2 linked regions of the Bryobacter aggregatus MPL3 genome follow. The protein of the gene in region 1 binds, or shares a complex with, the protein of each later gene. Links are inferred from orthologs where the notes say so. Each region holds a gene or a part of one and is shown on either strand. Other genes may lie near its edges. The genes, in order: M017_RS0104995 and M017_RS0114125.

The links.
Region 2: the proteins of M017_RS0104995 (region 1) and M017_RS0114125 are in contact, whole or in part, in a solved structure (PDB 1A0O), measured with the Escherichia coli proteins. The link is inferred for Bryobacter aggregatus MPL3 from one-to-one orthologs.

The regions. Positions count from the first base shown.
Region 1 is NZ_JNIF01000003.1:1,002,496-1,009,417, reverse strand. Bases 2,521-5,398 are described here. They hold M017_RS0104995 (chemotaxis protein CheA), read left to right. Parts: upstream 2,521-2,970; coding sequence 2,971-4,827; downstream 4,828-5,398. Other genes in these bases: M017_RS0104990 (CheR family methyltransferase), read left to right, coding at 4,821-5,398; M017_RS0105000 (chemotaxis protein CheW), read left to right, coding at 2,521-2,961. In the rest of the region: M017_RS27410 (hypothetical protein), read right to left, coding at 1-801; M017_RS26310 (DUF6152 family protein), read left to right, coding at 956-1,330; M017_RS0105010 (DUF6644 family protein), read left to right, coding at 1,337-1,825; M017_RS27405 (hypothetical protein), read left to right, coding at 1,840-2,286; more of M017_RS0105000, read left to right, coding at 2,452-2,520; more of M017_RS0104990, read left to right, coding at 5,399-5,678; M017_RS0104985 (chemotaxis protein CheD), read left to right, coding at 5,685-6,209; M017_RS0104980 (response regulator), read left to right, coding at 6,238-6,651; M017_RS0104975 (chemotaxis protein CheX), read left to right, coding at 6,635-6,922. UniProt on the Escherichia coli protein: Involved in the transmission of sensory signals from the chemoreceptors to the flagellar motors. CheA is autophosphorylated; it can transfer its phosphate group to either CheB or CheY.
Region 2 is NZ_JNIF01000003.1:3,013,139-3,020,083, forward strand. The notes cover bases 1,650-4,550. They hold M017_RS0114125 (response regulator), read left to right. Parts: upstream 1,650-2,864; coding sequence 2,865-3,236; downstream 3,237-4,550. Other genes in these bases: M017_RS0114115 (SDR family NAD(P)-dependent oxidoreductase), read right to left, coding at 1,650-1,671; M017_RS0114120 (tartrate dehydrogenase), read left to right, coding at 1,736-2,800; M017_RS26660 (chemotaxis protein CheX), read left to right, coding at 3,274-3,810; M017_RS0114135 (SDR family oxidoreductase), read right to left, coding at 3,829-4,548. In the rest of the region: M017_RS0114105 (c-type cytochrome), read left to right, coding at 1-28; M017_RS0114110 (heavy metal-binding domain-containing protein), read right to left, coding at 15-887; more of M017_RS0114115, read right to left, coding at 889-1,649; M017_RS0114145 (hypothetical protein), read right to left, coding at 4,847-5,827; tRNA dihydrouridine synthase DusB, read left to right, coding at 5,901-6,923; rnhA (ribonuclease HI), read left to right, coding at 6,920-6,945. UniProt on the Escherichia coli protein: Involved in the transmission of sensory signals from the chemoreceptors to the flagellar motors.

The sequences.
Region 1 (6,922 bases):
CAGCGGTGCTGCGTTGAGATAGCCACGAGTGCCGTCGGGGCGAATTGGCCCAGGGCCAAAACCAAGATGCTTGCTGTGCACCGGGTTTTCAGCGCAGGCGTATTCCTTGAGGGTCTGGCCAGGCTCGCCGGCAAGGAAGGTGCGGGTGTAGCGGAAGGGCTTTGTGTAGAACTTCTTGTCGTCCACCACCATTTCGACGTTCAGGTGGTCGTAGTCGGGCCGGGTCCAGCGCTCGATGACGTGCAGATCGTCGCTATGCGGATTGGCGTTCTCATCTGCCCACACTTGAGTGCCCTTGAAGGAGACCGAGTCGATCACGTAAGTGTCTCCCTCCCATTTGCCGACCGCATCGCCAAAGTAGCTGGGATCGGGGTCCTCCGGATGACTGCCGCCGGTCCGGATCAGGCGGTAGTAGGTGTAGAAGTAGAGAAAAGCCGTTGTCTGTTTCGTTTGCAGCACCATGAAGGGCAGGGCACTCGCGTTGTGGCGCGGGATGCCGCCCAGATTACACAGACTTTCCGGATCAACCGTCTTGGTCAGGTTGTACTGCAAGGCCGCCCGGCCCGCCTCGGTGAAGGGCAGCTCGAAATTGGGCAGATCCTTGCCCAAATTCCCTCCCGGTTTCGTTGCCCGGGAGCCTTTCCAGTAGCCAGTGAAATCCGGTTTGCCGTCCGCGGTTCGCGGAGTGAGCTTCGGCGGCCCCTGGGGCTCATCGGCCGATAAGCCTTGGCCAGGTAACAAGGCGGCGCAACCGAGCAGGGCGGTGGCAAAAAGCGAAAGACGGGAAAGTGTGTTGTTCATGGTCGGAGAGTGCTCATTTTTATTAGTTGACTATGTCATTCAACTATAAGATGATTGAGTTTCGGCCGGCAACCGAAATTTGAACTGAGCGGCGAATCAGGCTCGCGAGAGGATGGTTGGTATGTCATGGAAGCAAGTAAAAATAGGAATTGGGATGATGCTTGCGCTCGCTGGAGTGGTGCAAGCCCATCATTCCTTTGCGGCGATGTATGACGGGACGAAGGTGGTGCGTCTCAAGGGAGAATTAACAAAAGTTGAGTGGACCAATCCGCATTCCTACTTCTATCTGAACGTGAAGGGCGCCGACGGGAAGGTAGTGAACTGGGGGGCGGAAGGCGCCAATCCGTCGGCGCTCTCCCGCCGTGGGTTCAAGAAGGGCGATATCAAGATTGGCGACCTGATCATCATCGACGGCTATGTGGCGAAGGATGGTTCGAAGTTCATCGACGCCCGGCGCATCACGCTGCCAGGGGGCCGCGTGATCTTTGGCGGCTCGCAGGGCGACGGCGGACCGGGCGGCGCACAGTAGCCGCGCATGGGGTTGGAGCAGTTCTGTCACTGGCTCGGGAACACGGCGACGGGCACGGCGCTGCGGGAGTCGCTGTGGGTGTTTCCGATTCTTGAAACCATTCATGTGCTGGCGATCGCCCTGTTGTGCGGGACGGCGGCGATCTTTGATCTGCGCCTGCTCGGGCTTCTGCTGCAGGGGGAGTCTGTACGCTCCGTACAGAGGCGTGTGATGCCGCTGGCTTGGGCGGGCGCGGTGGTTCTTCTGGGGAGCGGTGCGCTCCTGTTCTGGGCCGGGGCGGAAAAGCTCTATGCGAACCCGGCCTTCCGGGTGAAGCTGCTGCTTCTGGTGATTGCTGGAGTGAACCCGTTGCTCTTCCACTTTGGTGTCTATCGCCGCATTGCCGATTGGGATCTCGATGCAATTGCCCCACCGGCGGCACGCCGCGCCGCCTGGACTTCGCTGGCTGTCTGGAGCGGGGTTATCATCGCTGGCCGCGCGATTGCGTATCTATAGAAAGGAGCAGGGACGTGGATCTGCTCTGGGTTTTCAAAAGTCTGGACGCTACGGCCTGGAGCCAGGCGCTGCAATCCTCACAATGGGCTTTTGCGCTGATTGAGATGGGGCATCTGATCAGCCTTGCCTTCCTTGGCGGGGTCTTGCTGCTCAACAATGGCAACGCCTTGTGGCCGTCACTGGGCAGCGGCGAGCGCCTGGTGGCACCTTACCGGATCGGGGTCGGGGCGACTCTTGCGACGGGCTTTCTATTGCTGCTGGCCGAGCCGATGAAGTGCTATGAGCACCCTGCGTTTCGCTGGAAAATGGTGCTGCTCGGGATCGGGTTGCTGGTCCAACCCTGGCTTGGCCGGCTGGTGCAGCAGGGGTCGGGGTCGGCGTGCGCCCGCTGGGGCGCGGTGGCTTCGCTCGTGCTTTGGACCGGGATTGGATTTGCCGGCCGGGTGATCGGCTTCTATTAACGCCAGGCTTCCGCTTTGATTTTTTCTTCCTCTGTTCTTCCTCTCTGCTTCCCTCCAATTCCCCACTCGCACCGCCTAAGACTTTTCTGAAAAGCCACGATAAGCGTTAGGAACGCAGAACTCTCCTGTGTTCCTCATTCTGCCGGACTTGAAGAAAGAACCCACTTGCCTCCAGCCACGCTCACTGCCCCCATTGCTTCCAAAGAAGAACGCGCGGGGAAATATCTTGCTTTCCACCTGGGAGCCGAGGAATTCGGCATTCCCGTTTTGAAGGTACGCGAAATCATGGGCATCCAGGAAATTACGGCGGTGCCGCACACTCCGATCTATACCAAAGGCGTCATCAACCTGCGCGGGAAGGTGATTCCCGTGCTGGACCTCCGGCTGCGATTCAATATGCCGGAGGCGGCGTATACCCAGCGCACCTGCATCATCGTCACCGAGGTGGCCGGGGAGTGCGGGAATGTGCTCATTGGCGCGATCGTCGACGGCGTCAGCGAGGTGTTGAACCTGAGTGCGGCGGAGATTGAAGACACGCCGGATTTTGGGGGCGAGGTGGGGACCAACGGATTGCTGGGGATGGCAAAGGTGAAAGGAAAAGTGAAGATCCTGCTGAATATCGAGTGCATCCTGTCCCAGGAAGATCTGAACGAACTTGGGAAGTTTCTGAAGTAGAGAACGGGGATGGAGAAAGAGAGTCACACGATGAACTGTGGTGGAGAAGAGGTTGTCCTGGACCAGGTCCCTCCGCTCGCTTCGGGGGGGCAGGATCTGGACCGGCTGGGGCAGGTTCTGGCGGAGGCGTTGGCCGCACCCCCTGCTTCGTCCAGTGCCTTGAATCAGGACCCGGAACTAGTGGGCGACTTCATCAACGAGTCGCGGGAGCATTTGCAAACGGTGGAGAAGGGCTTGCTGGTTCTGGAGAAGGAGCCCTCTAATCCCGAGACGCTCAACGCCGTGTTCCGGAGCTTCCATACGATCAAGGGGCTGGCCGGCTTTCTCGAGTTTGGCGCGATCCAGGAGATCGCGCATGAAGTGGAAACCATCCTCGACCAGGCGCGTACCGGGCTGATTCTGATGTCGCCGAGTCTGATCGATCTGACTCTGGAGAGTGCGGACTTTGTCGGAACAGAGATCCAGCGGATCGAGGTGCAGCTGCAAGGGAACGAGCCCGGCCCGCCGCTGGACGCTTCTGCTTTGCTGCAGCGGGTGCGCACGGCCATTGCGGGAGGAAGCACTCCGGCGCCCGCAGCCGTTGTGGTGGCAAAAGATCCGCACGCGTTGCCGAGCGAGCCGGAAGTGCAGGAGGCCAAGGCCAAGCAACGGGCTCCGGCGCAGGACGCGCACTCGATCCGGGTGGAGACGGCCAAGCTGGATTCTCTTCTCGATATGGTTGGGGAGATGGTGATTGCAGAGGCGATGGTGCGGCTGGATCCGGAGCTGGCTGCGATCAAGAATCCGAAGCTGCAACGGAACCTGAACCAATTGCGGCGGGTGACCGAAGAGGTGCAGAAGATTGCGATGGCCACTCGCCTGGTGCCCGTGGGCACTTTGTTCCAGCGGGTGAACCGTCTGGTACGCGACACCTCCCGCAAAGCGGGGAAGATGGCGGAGGTCGAACTCTTTGGCGAGGACACGCAACTCGACAAAACGATTGTGGAAGAGTTGACTGATCCGATCATGCACATGGTGCGCAACTCGATCGATCATGGGCTGGAGGCTCCGGCAGACCGCCGTGCGGCGGACAAGCCCGAGACGGGACGCATCCAATTGCGCGCCTATCGCCAGGCCGATCACATCCAGATTGAGATTGCCGACGACGGCCGGGGCCTGAACCGGGATAAGATTCTGGCCAAGGCGCAGGAGCGCGGGCTCCTGGTCGCCGGCACCCCACTGAGCGACCCGGAGATCTTCCAGTTGATCTTCGAGCCAGGCTTCTCGACGGCAGACCAGGTGACGGATATCTCCGGCCGCGGCGTGGGCATGGATGTTGTCAAAAAGCAGATCCAAAAGCTGCGGGGAAAGATCGAGATCCAATCGACAGCTGGTGCGGGGACGACCTTCTATTTGAAGCTTCCTCTGACGCTGGCCATCGTCGATGGGCTGGTGGTGGGGGTGGGGCGGGAGCGCTTGATTCTGCCGATCTTTTCGGTCCAGGAAATGTTCCGGCCGGCTGCGGACCAGGTTTTCACCGTGCAAGGGCGCGACGAGATGGTGATGGTGCGCAACCATCTGCTGCCGCTGATTCGTCTGGACCGTTCGCTGGGTGTCAAGGCGCGGCAACAGGAGCCGGGCGAGAGTCTGCTGATCGTGGCTGAGACCGAAGGCCGGGGATTCGTACTGATGGTGGATGAATTCCTGGGTAAACAGGAGGTTGTCATCAAGAGCCTGGGCGAGAGTCTGAGGAACACGCCTGGGATCGCGGGTGGCGCCATTCTGGGGGACGGCCGGGTGGGTCTGATTCTCGATCTGGAGGCGATCTACAACAGGCGGCAACAGCGGGCCCAGACCCTGCGGGAAAGCGTGCTGTTGGCATGTTGAAACATGCGCCGGAACCCGCTTCGGCTGCGACGCGTCTGCGTCCCAGTCTCTTTGCGGCGGTGCGCAATTTTGCCTATCGGGCTGCAGGAATCGACTTGCAGGAAGGCAAGCAGCTGATGGTGGCCGCGCGCCTTTGGAAGCGGGCCAGGGCACATGGCTTCCCCACGGCGGACGATTACTTTGCGGCCGTGCAGCGGGATCCAGGGGGGGCACTTGAAATCGACCTGATCGATGCCCTGACCACAAACTTTACGAGCTTCTTCCGGGAACCCGCCCACTTTGAGTTCCTGCGGGCGAGGATTCTGCCGCAGCTCCGGTTGCGGTCTTCGTTTCCGATCTGGACCGCCGCCAGTTCGACAGGAGAAGAGCCGTATTCGATTGCGGTCACTTTGCTGGAGGAACTGGGGGCGGATGCAGGGCGCCGGGCCAGAGTCCTGGCGAGCGATATCTCGACCAAGGTGCTGGACCGGGCGTCTGCGGGCATCTATCCGGAGGAGCGCTTCCGGTCCCTGCCGCCGGACTGGCGGCGGCGCTATCTGTTGCGAGGGACGGGAGAGCAGGCGGGGAACTACCGCTTTCGCCCGGAAGTCCGGAATCTGATCCAGTTCCAGCGCATCAACCTGATGGAAAGCCTCCCGCTCGAGGACCGCTTTCCCCTGATCTTTCTGCGCAACATCATGATCTACTTTGACCGGCCGACGCAGGCGCGTGTGATTGCGGCGCTGACGGAGAAACTGGAGCCCGGGGGCTATTTGTTTCTGGGGCATTCGGAGAGTTTGAATGGCATCTCCCACCAGTTGGATCATATTCAGGTTGCCATCTATCGCAAGCCGGGCGAGTGGGGAGCGTAAAATCTCATGTCCGATGGGCTGAAGCATGGAGGCGCGATGTTGGCCGTGGGGGTGGGAGACCTGAAGCTGTCGGGGGAGCCCGGGGCAACGCTGGTGACCTATGGGCTCGGCTCGTGCATTGGTGTGGCGATCTGGGACCCGGTTTCCCGGGTGGCCGGGATGCTGCATTATATGTTGCCCGAGTCGCAACGGGATCCGGCCAAGGCCCAGCAGAATCCTGCCTTGTATGCCGACACCGGGATTCCGTTGCTGTTCCGGCGGGCCTACGAACTGGGGGCGGAGAAGAAGCGGTTGGTGGTGCGGGTGGCGGGGGGCGCGCAGGTGCTCGAGGGGGACAGTCTGTTCAACATTGGAAAGCGGAATTATCTGGCGTTGAAGAAAATCTTCTGGAAGGCCGGGGTGATGATCCATGCCGAGGAAGTGGGGGGATCGGTTTCCCGGACGCTCCGTTTGGAAGTCGGCAGCGGCAAGTTGCTGTTGCAGGAGGCGGGCCAGGAACTGCGGGAACTGGGTTTGCGAGGTGGCCTGTGAGGGGATGTTCTCGGAGAGGAGGCAGGGAATGCTTTTCAATGTGATGGTGGTGGACGATTCTCCGGCGATGCGGCGTTTCATCCGCCGGGTGATTGCGATCTCCGGTTTTCCTGTGGACCGCTTCTTGGAGGCGAGCCACGGCGTGCACGCGCTGGCCGAGTTGGCGCGTTATCCAGTCGATGTGGTGCTGACCGATATCAATATGCCCGAGATGGATGGTGAGGCCCTGGTGGGCGAAATGCGGCGGCACCACGAGTGGCAAAGCTTGCCTGTGATCGTGGTTTCTACGGATGCCACCGATGCGCGCATCGAGCGGTTGATGGAGTTGGGCGCCCAGGGTTATGTGACAAAGCCTTTTGCCCCGGAGCGCTTGCGGGGAGAACTGGAGCGGGTGCTGGGCGTGTTTGCTGGATCTGGGGGGAGTGATGATCTTGGTTTTTGAAAAAGAGCAGGTGGAGCGCGCCTTGAGCGCGGCGGCAACCGAGGTGCTCGAGACGATGTTCTTTGCTTCAGTGGACGAGGCAGACGGCACGGCCGCCCGCGGCGTAGGAGACGAACGCATCGGGGTGCAGATCGCCTTTCAAGGGGCTTGCTGTGGTTGCTTATCGCTCTCACTCGAAGCGCAAGCGGTGCAGAGCCTGGCTGCGGGCTTCTTGGGGGAAGAGCAGGAGCCGCAGCAGGAGGAGTCTGGCGCGGTGATGGCAGAGCTGGCC
Region 2 (6,945 bases), 2.0 Mb from region 1 along the record:
CGTTACACTTTCCCTCATAGGCTCTTAACCGCAACATTAAACGGAATCGTGTTCACCACACCGGCCCGCTGGAATTGGGCCCAGACCCGGTATGCACCCGGTCTCGGAAAAATCACATTGAACTGGATCAGCTTCGCATCGGCGGGCGGATTCGCCAATCCTCCATCGACCAGAAACGGATGGGTGTGGATCAGATCGATCAGGTCGGCGCTCGCCACCAACATATGTCCCATCGCTCCAAGAAAGGCTTCGAAGTTTTCGCGTGGAGTGACGCGGTAATAAAGCAGCGTCTTCTCGCCTGCCATTGGCTGCGCGGGGCCCAGCCGCAGGCTTGCTTCCAGATTTTCGCCCTGCTTCGGGACCGTCACATCGGAGTGGAGCGTGGGAGCGGCCAGCGTTCCCCCAGGAAGCAGAATGGTCTTCGAGATCAACTGCGGCGTGCCGTGTGTCGGGAAGAAATCGAGCAGCAACCGCCACATGCCACCGCTCGCAAACACCCACTCAAACTCGAAGCTGCCTGGTCCTGCCGGGCGCGGGTGTTCATGCGCAAAGTGTGACAGGTCTTCTGAGATCAGAAACAGATGCAAGATCTGTTCATGAATCAATTCGAGTTCTGGTACGGGCTGGCCGGTCTTCGGGTCGCGAATCGTAAAGCGCAGCAGCACTCGTTCGCCCACCTGCGGCCGTTTGGGGGTGCATTGGAGTTCTACCGGATACTCGATCGGCTCGGGCAACCCGGCCACCAGCTTCATGCCGCAACGCGGGCAACGTCCCGGACCCTTCTGCCGGATGTCGGCATCCATCGGGCAGAGAAACTCCACCGGCTGGTCTTGTGCGAACAGCGACAAGCCCAGGGCTCCTGCACAGAATGCTCGTCTTCCGGTCATCTTAATTCGGTGGCTCGAAGGGCCAGACTTTGGTATTGTTCGATCCTCCATCGACGGCAATCACCTGTCCGGTGATATAGGCTGCCCCTGGAGCGGCAAGAAAGGTGGCCAGCGGCGCGATGTCCTCAGGAATGCCGGTTCGCGGAATGCTCTGCGTATGGTTCAGCCAATGCTTCATTGTCTCGGCCTCCCACATCTGGCGGTTCAAGTCGGTGATGATGAAGCCTGGTGCGATGCAGTTCACTGTAATGTTGTGACGTCCCCACTCGGCGGCAAGACTACGAGTCAATCCAGCCAGGGCGCTTTTTGTCATTGAGTAGATCGTGATGTAAGGCAGGCCGCTCGTGCTTGTCAGGCTGCCGATATGGATGATCCGGCCGCCTTGGCCGCGCTCGACCATGCGCGCTCCTACTTTCTGGGTGAGCCGCACCAGCCCATGCAGATTGGTCTGGAAGATCTTCTCGTATTCCTCTGGCGAATAGGTCTCGAAGCGCTTGCGGATATTTGTCCCACTTACGTTGACGAGGATGTCAAAATCGCCCCTGGCGGCGGCTGCATCGATCGAGTCATCCTTCTCCATGTCGAGAAATTGTGTGGAAGCCAGAAACCCTTGTGCGCGCAGGGCGGCCGCTTCCGTCTCGAGCGCCTCGGTCGAGCGTGCGGCCAACACCGTATCCGCTCCATTAGCGGCAAAACTCTTCGCAATCGCAAGGCCAATGCCCCGGCTGGCGCCGGCAATCAAGGCACGCTTGCCGCTCAGAGAGAAGGCTGCTGCCGAAGTCATGATTTTCGGATCTGGGAACACACTTCAAGTTTATGCCGAGCCTTGCGGCATACGATGGTTGGACATGCGTAACTACAAAATTGCCTCCATCGCGGGGGACGGAATTGGCCTAGAGGTGATGCCCGCGGCTCGCCGCATTCTCGACGCCGTTGCTCGGAAGCACGGCTTTGTGCTCACTTATACAGACCTTCCCTGGTCGAGTCAGTATTACTTTGACCACGGCCGCATGATGCCTGCCGGTGCGATCGATACGCTGCGTGGCTTTGATGCCATCTTCCTCGGGGCCGTGGGGCACCCGGACCTGCCCGATCACATCACCTTGAACGGCTTGTTGCTGCCCATTCGCCGCGCCTTTGACCAGTATGCGAACATCCGCCCTGCGGTTCTTTTTGAAGGGGTCGACTCGCCGCTGAAGGGCAAAGCTCCCGGCTCCATCGACATGATGGTGGTTCGTGAAAACACCGAAGGGGAGTATGCGCAGGTGGGTGGATTTGTCCACCACGCGCATCCAGGCGAAGTCGCCATCCAGACTTCGGTCTTCACTCGCATGGGCTGCGAGCGGATCATTCGCTTTGCCTTCGAACTGGCGCGCAAGCGCAATGGACGCCGCCTGGTGACATCCATCACAAAATCGAATGCGCAGGGCTTCTCGATGGTGCTTTGGGATCGATGCTTTGCGACGGTGCGGGAGCAGTATCCGGAGATCGAAACCGAAAGTCTCCTGGTTGATGCCGCGGCCATGAACTTCGTGCGCCGCCCGGAGAGTTTCGACGTCGTGGTGGCCTCCAATCTCTTTGGCGATATTCTGAGCGACATCTCGGCGATCGTCTCCGGTTCGATTGGCTTGGCTGCGAGCGCCAATCTCGATCCCGAGCGCCGCTATCCCTCCATGTTTGAACCCGTCCACGGTTCGGCTCCCGACATCGCCGGGAGAGGAATCGCCAATCCGCTGGCGATGATCCTGTCTGGGGCGATGATGCTCGATCATCTGGGCGAGGCCGCGGCTGGGGCGGCTGTCACCCATGCTGTGCGTCAGGTCCTGTCTGCAGGGCAGTTTCTCCCGGGCGACTTAGGCGGGCGGGCTGGAACCGCTGAGATCGCAGAAGCAGTTGCTTCTTTTCTCTCCTAGCGATTTCTTCTCAATTCCAAGCTTCATTCGCCGAAGAGCCTTCTAGAAGAGGTGATCACTAGCGATGGCAATGGATGTGTTGATCGTGGATGATTCTGCAGCGATCCGCAAAATTTTGCAGAGAGTGCTGCGGCAGACGGAGATGCCGATCGGCAATATCATCGAGGCGGGCGATGGCTTGGAGGCCCTCGCCATGCTGGAGAAGCAATCTGTGGGCTTGATTCTTTCTGACATCAATATGCCCAACATGGATGGGCTGGAGATGCTCGGCAAGATCAAGGCAAACGACAGCTACAAGATGGTCCCGGTCATTATGATCACAACGGAGGGCAACCAGAACAAAGTGATGGAAGCTGTGAATCTGGGGGCTGCCGGCTATGTGCGCAAGCCTTTTACCACCGAACAGATTAAAGAGAAATTGACGGGCCTCGTCTAGCTGCTCGTTGCCTGAGGAAAATCAAATGACACCAAGCATGACTAGTGCTACGCCGACACGGGAGGAGATTGTCTCCTGGGTTCATCAGGCCACCAGCGACGTGTTCCAAATGATGTTGGGCATGGAGGCTTCGGCCGCAGAACACTTCATTGAGGAACCTGGCAAAGGTCTCACGATGGGCGTCATCGGGATCATCGGCCTGGTTGGGGAATGGACTGGCACGGCGGTGGTCAGTTGCAGTTCGCCGCTGGCCTGTAAGATTGCCAACACGCTCTTTATGCAGGAGTATTCCAGCGTGACCGATGAAGTGCTCGACGCGGTTGCAGAGATGACCAACATGATCATTGGCAATCTTAAAAACAGCCTGGAAGAGCGTTTTGGACAGATGGGACTTTCGATTCCGGCAGTGGTCTTTGGCCGCAACTTTGCGACGCGCCGCAGTGGCAAAGAGAGCTGGTACGTGATCAAGTTTCAAGTGGACGGCGAACGTTTCGACGTCCAGCTCTGCCTGACTCCGACGCAGACGGGTGCTGCGGCCAATACCGGGATCCCGAGAATTATGACGCTCTCCTAGCAAGAGCCACGGAGCCGCTTACCACGCTAAGGTTTCTTCCAGATGGAAGAAGGCGCCGGTTGGTCCGTCGCTGCCAATTGTGGCGAGGCGGACCGATGTCTTCGCTCCTTCTCCCACTTCGAGCGGTGCTTCTGCGCCCCCAAGGTCCGTCTTCACCCAACCGGGGTGCACGGAGTTCACCTTGATCGGCGTATCGCGGAGCTCATAGGCCAAGGTCGCAGTCAGCATATTTAAGGCGGCCTTGGACCCGTTGTAGCTAAAGCTGCGCCAATTCCCGAGCGGTGCATCGAAGTTCGCATTCAAGGTGAGACTGCCAAGAATGCTCGAAACATTGACGATTCGTCCCTGCTCACTTTTGCGAAGCAGCGGTAACAGGGCCTGTGTCAGTTCGAGCAGGGCAAACACATTCACGTCAAAAACGTGGCGCACGGTGGCCAAGGCCTCATGGCTTGGCGGTACACCCAGGTTCCCGGCAATCCCGGCATTGTTTACCAGCACGTCGAGTTTGCCGAATTTTTCTTCGATCCACTTGGCCGCAGCCGCGAAGGTGGCGGGTTGATCCATATCGATATGCAGATACTGTGCTCCATGACCCACTTCTGCCGCCGCTGCCTTGCCTTCCGCTTCTTTTCGCGCGCCCACAATGACGGTATAGCCCAGCGCCGCCAATTGTTTCGCTGTTTCAAGACCAATGCCTTTGTTCGCGCCCGTGATCAGGGCAAGCTTCTGTGTGCTCATGGATTGTCGGATGCAGAACAAAGCGAATGCGATTCGCGAATTCAAGTGTGGCTCGTCTCTGTCCAACACGGATCAGAGGAGCTCAAAATTCCCGCTGGGCGCTCCTGGGAATGGAGCATCGGAGGCGCACATCGCCGTCCGGAGATGATAAAATAAAAGAACGCCAGCGTAGCTCAGTTGGTAGAGCGGCAGTTTTGTAAACTGCGGGTCGCAGGTTCGACTCCTGTCGCTGGCTCCAGAAATAATAAAGCACCGATTTTCATCGGTGCTTTATCGTTTTGAATCTGAATGCGCTGCGCTAGCGAATCCTCTCCGTCACTGTTACCGCATTCGACAGCCGAAATGGAATTTTGGTCTCGACATCGATCTGCGCAGCTTTTCCGCGAGTCGCCAGCACCACACCTGTGCCCGCGCCCGCGCCGCTGGCGCCGCCAATCGCTGCACCCTTGCCGCCGCCGGCAATCGCGCCAATCGCCGCGCCGATTCCCGTCATGACGCCCACCTTCACCGCATCGCTCTTCTTGCTGCTCTCCGCCATGCGTTCCCAAGGATCGGTCCGCAACTCGATCTTTTGGCCATCACTTAATTGAATTCTGGTCAGTGCAATCGTCATGCGGGCGACACCCTTCACCCGGCCGCTGCGATCCAGCTCGACGATCTTTCCATCCACCTTCGCCCCACGTTCGGCCAACACCAGATCATTCACCACCAGCGGGGTGTCCAACACAGCGGTAAACGTATCGCCCGCAACATTCTTCTCGCTGTTCAACGTCGAATTGATCCGCACGCCAATACTCGTCCCTACCGGAATCGTCACGGTTTCGGGAACCCGGGCCGCTTTTGTCGCCATCGGATCTGGCCGTAGTATTTCCGGCGGGTGATTCTCATTGCGAACCCCCTCGCTCGGGGTATTGGGCTGCGGATTGGAATTCGAGAACGGCGGCAGCATCACACCCGGATTGCTCGTGTCGTTTTGTGCGGTCTTGACCGGTTCGGCCACTTTACCAGGGCGCACCTCAACCGGAGCCGGTTTGGGCAAGGTCACGCTCCGGCGTGCTGCTTCTACGGGCCGTGGTTTCACCGGTTCCATGGTGGCGGCAATGTCAGCGGCATTGCCACTTGAACCCGCGACATCGCGCTCGACGATCTTTGCTTGCGTCGACGCCTGGGTCTCGGGGGACACTGGTACTTTGGTCTCTCCACGCCCAGTTAAGAAGACCGCAAGGACCCCCGCCAGAGCGGCGCCGCCAACAAAAGCCAACAAGATCTTCGGGTTCATAAGTCTCCTGACGTAATTTTGATCGATGGCGTTTCTCGCTGCCACGTTAACAAACCCCGCATAATAGAGAAAGATGCGCTCCTTCCCGCCCAATTTCGCAATTGGGAATACCCTCATCAGTCCCGCTACCGTACTGGCACCCATGGTGGGCGTCACCGACACGGTGTTCCGCCGCTTGATCCGCTCGCAGGGAGGCTGCGGACTCATCATGACAGAATTTACATCAAGTCACGGTGTTGTCAAAAGTTTTCGGAGAGGAAAACCCTCCAAGACCGAAAAACGGTATCTCTGTTTTGAACCAGAAGAACATCCGATTTCCTCGCAACTGTTCGGGTCCGATCCGGCGATCATGGCCGATGCGGCGCGCCATTGCGAAGATCTGGGCTTTAACTTTGTCGACATCAACTTTGGCTGCCCGGTCAAGAAGGTGGTCCGTTGCAATGGTGGGTCGGGCTGTCTGCGGGATCTGCCTCTGGTCGCAAACATCCTCAAGACCGTCAAGGCCGCTATTAACATTCCTCTCACCATGAAGTACCGCGCAGGTTGGAATGACCATGAACTCGTTCATGTCGAGATTGCAAAGATGGCTGAGGATCTTGGTGTCGCTGCGATTGCTCTCCATCCCCGTACCCGGGAACAGGGCTACGCAGGCAAAGCCGACTGGACACGCATCGCGGAAGCGAAGGCTGCCGTCAAGATTCCCGTCATTGGCAATGGCGACGTCATCACGCCCGAAGACGCGATGCGCATGGTGCAGGAAACCAATTGCGATGCGGTCATGATTGGCCGCGCCGCCAGCTACAACCCTTGGATTTTCCGCCAGATTGGTGAATTTCTCGCAACCGGAAGCTATTGGCAACCTACCCAGCAGGATCGCTATGCGATCATGAAACGCTATTTCACGATGCTTGAAGAAACGCAATGGCCGGAAGCGGCCGGCAAGATGAAACAGTTCACCAGCTACTTTACGCACGGGGTCCGCAATGGTGCCCACTTGCGTGCCGGAATCTATCAAAAAACTGAACCTCGCGACATCATTGACGCGGTGGATCGCTTCTTTGAACACGATTTGAATTCGGTCGACGCAGCAGCATGAAGGTAGTGGAATTGATTACCGA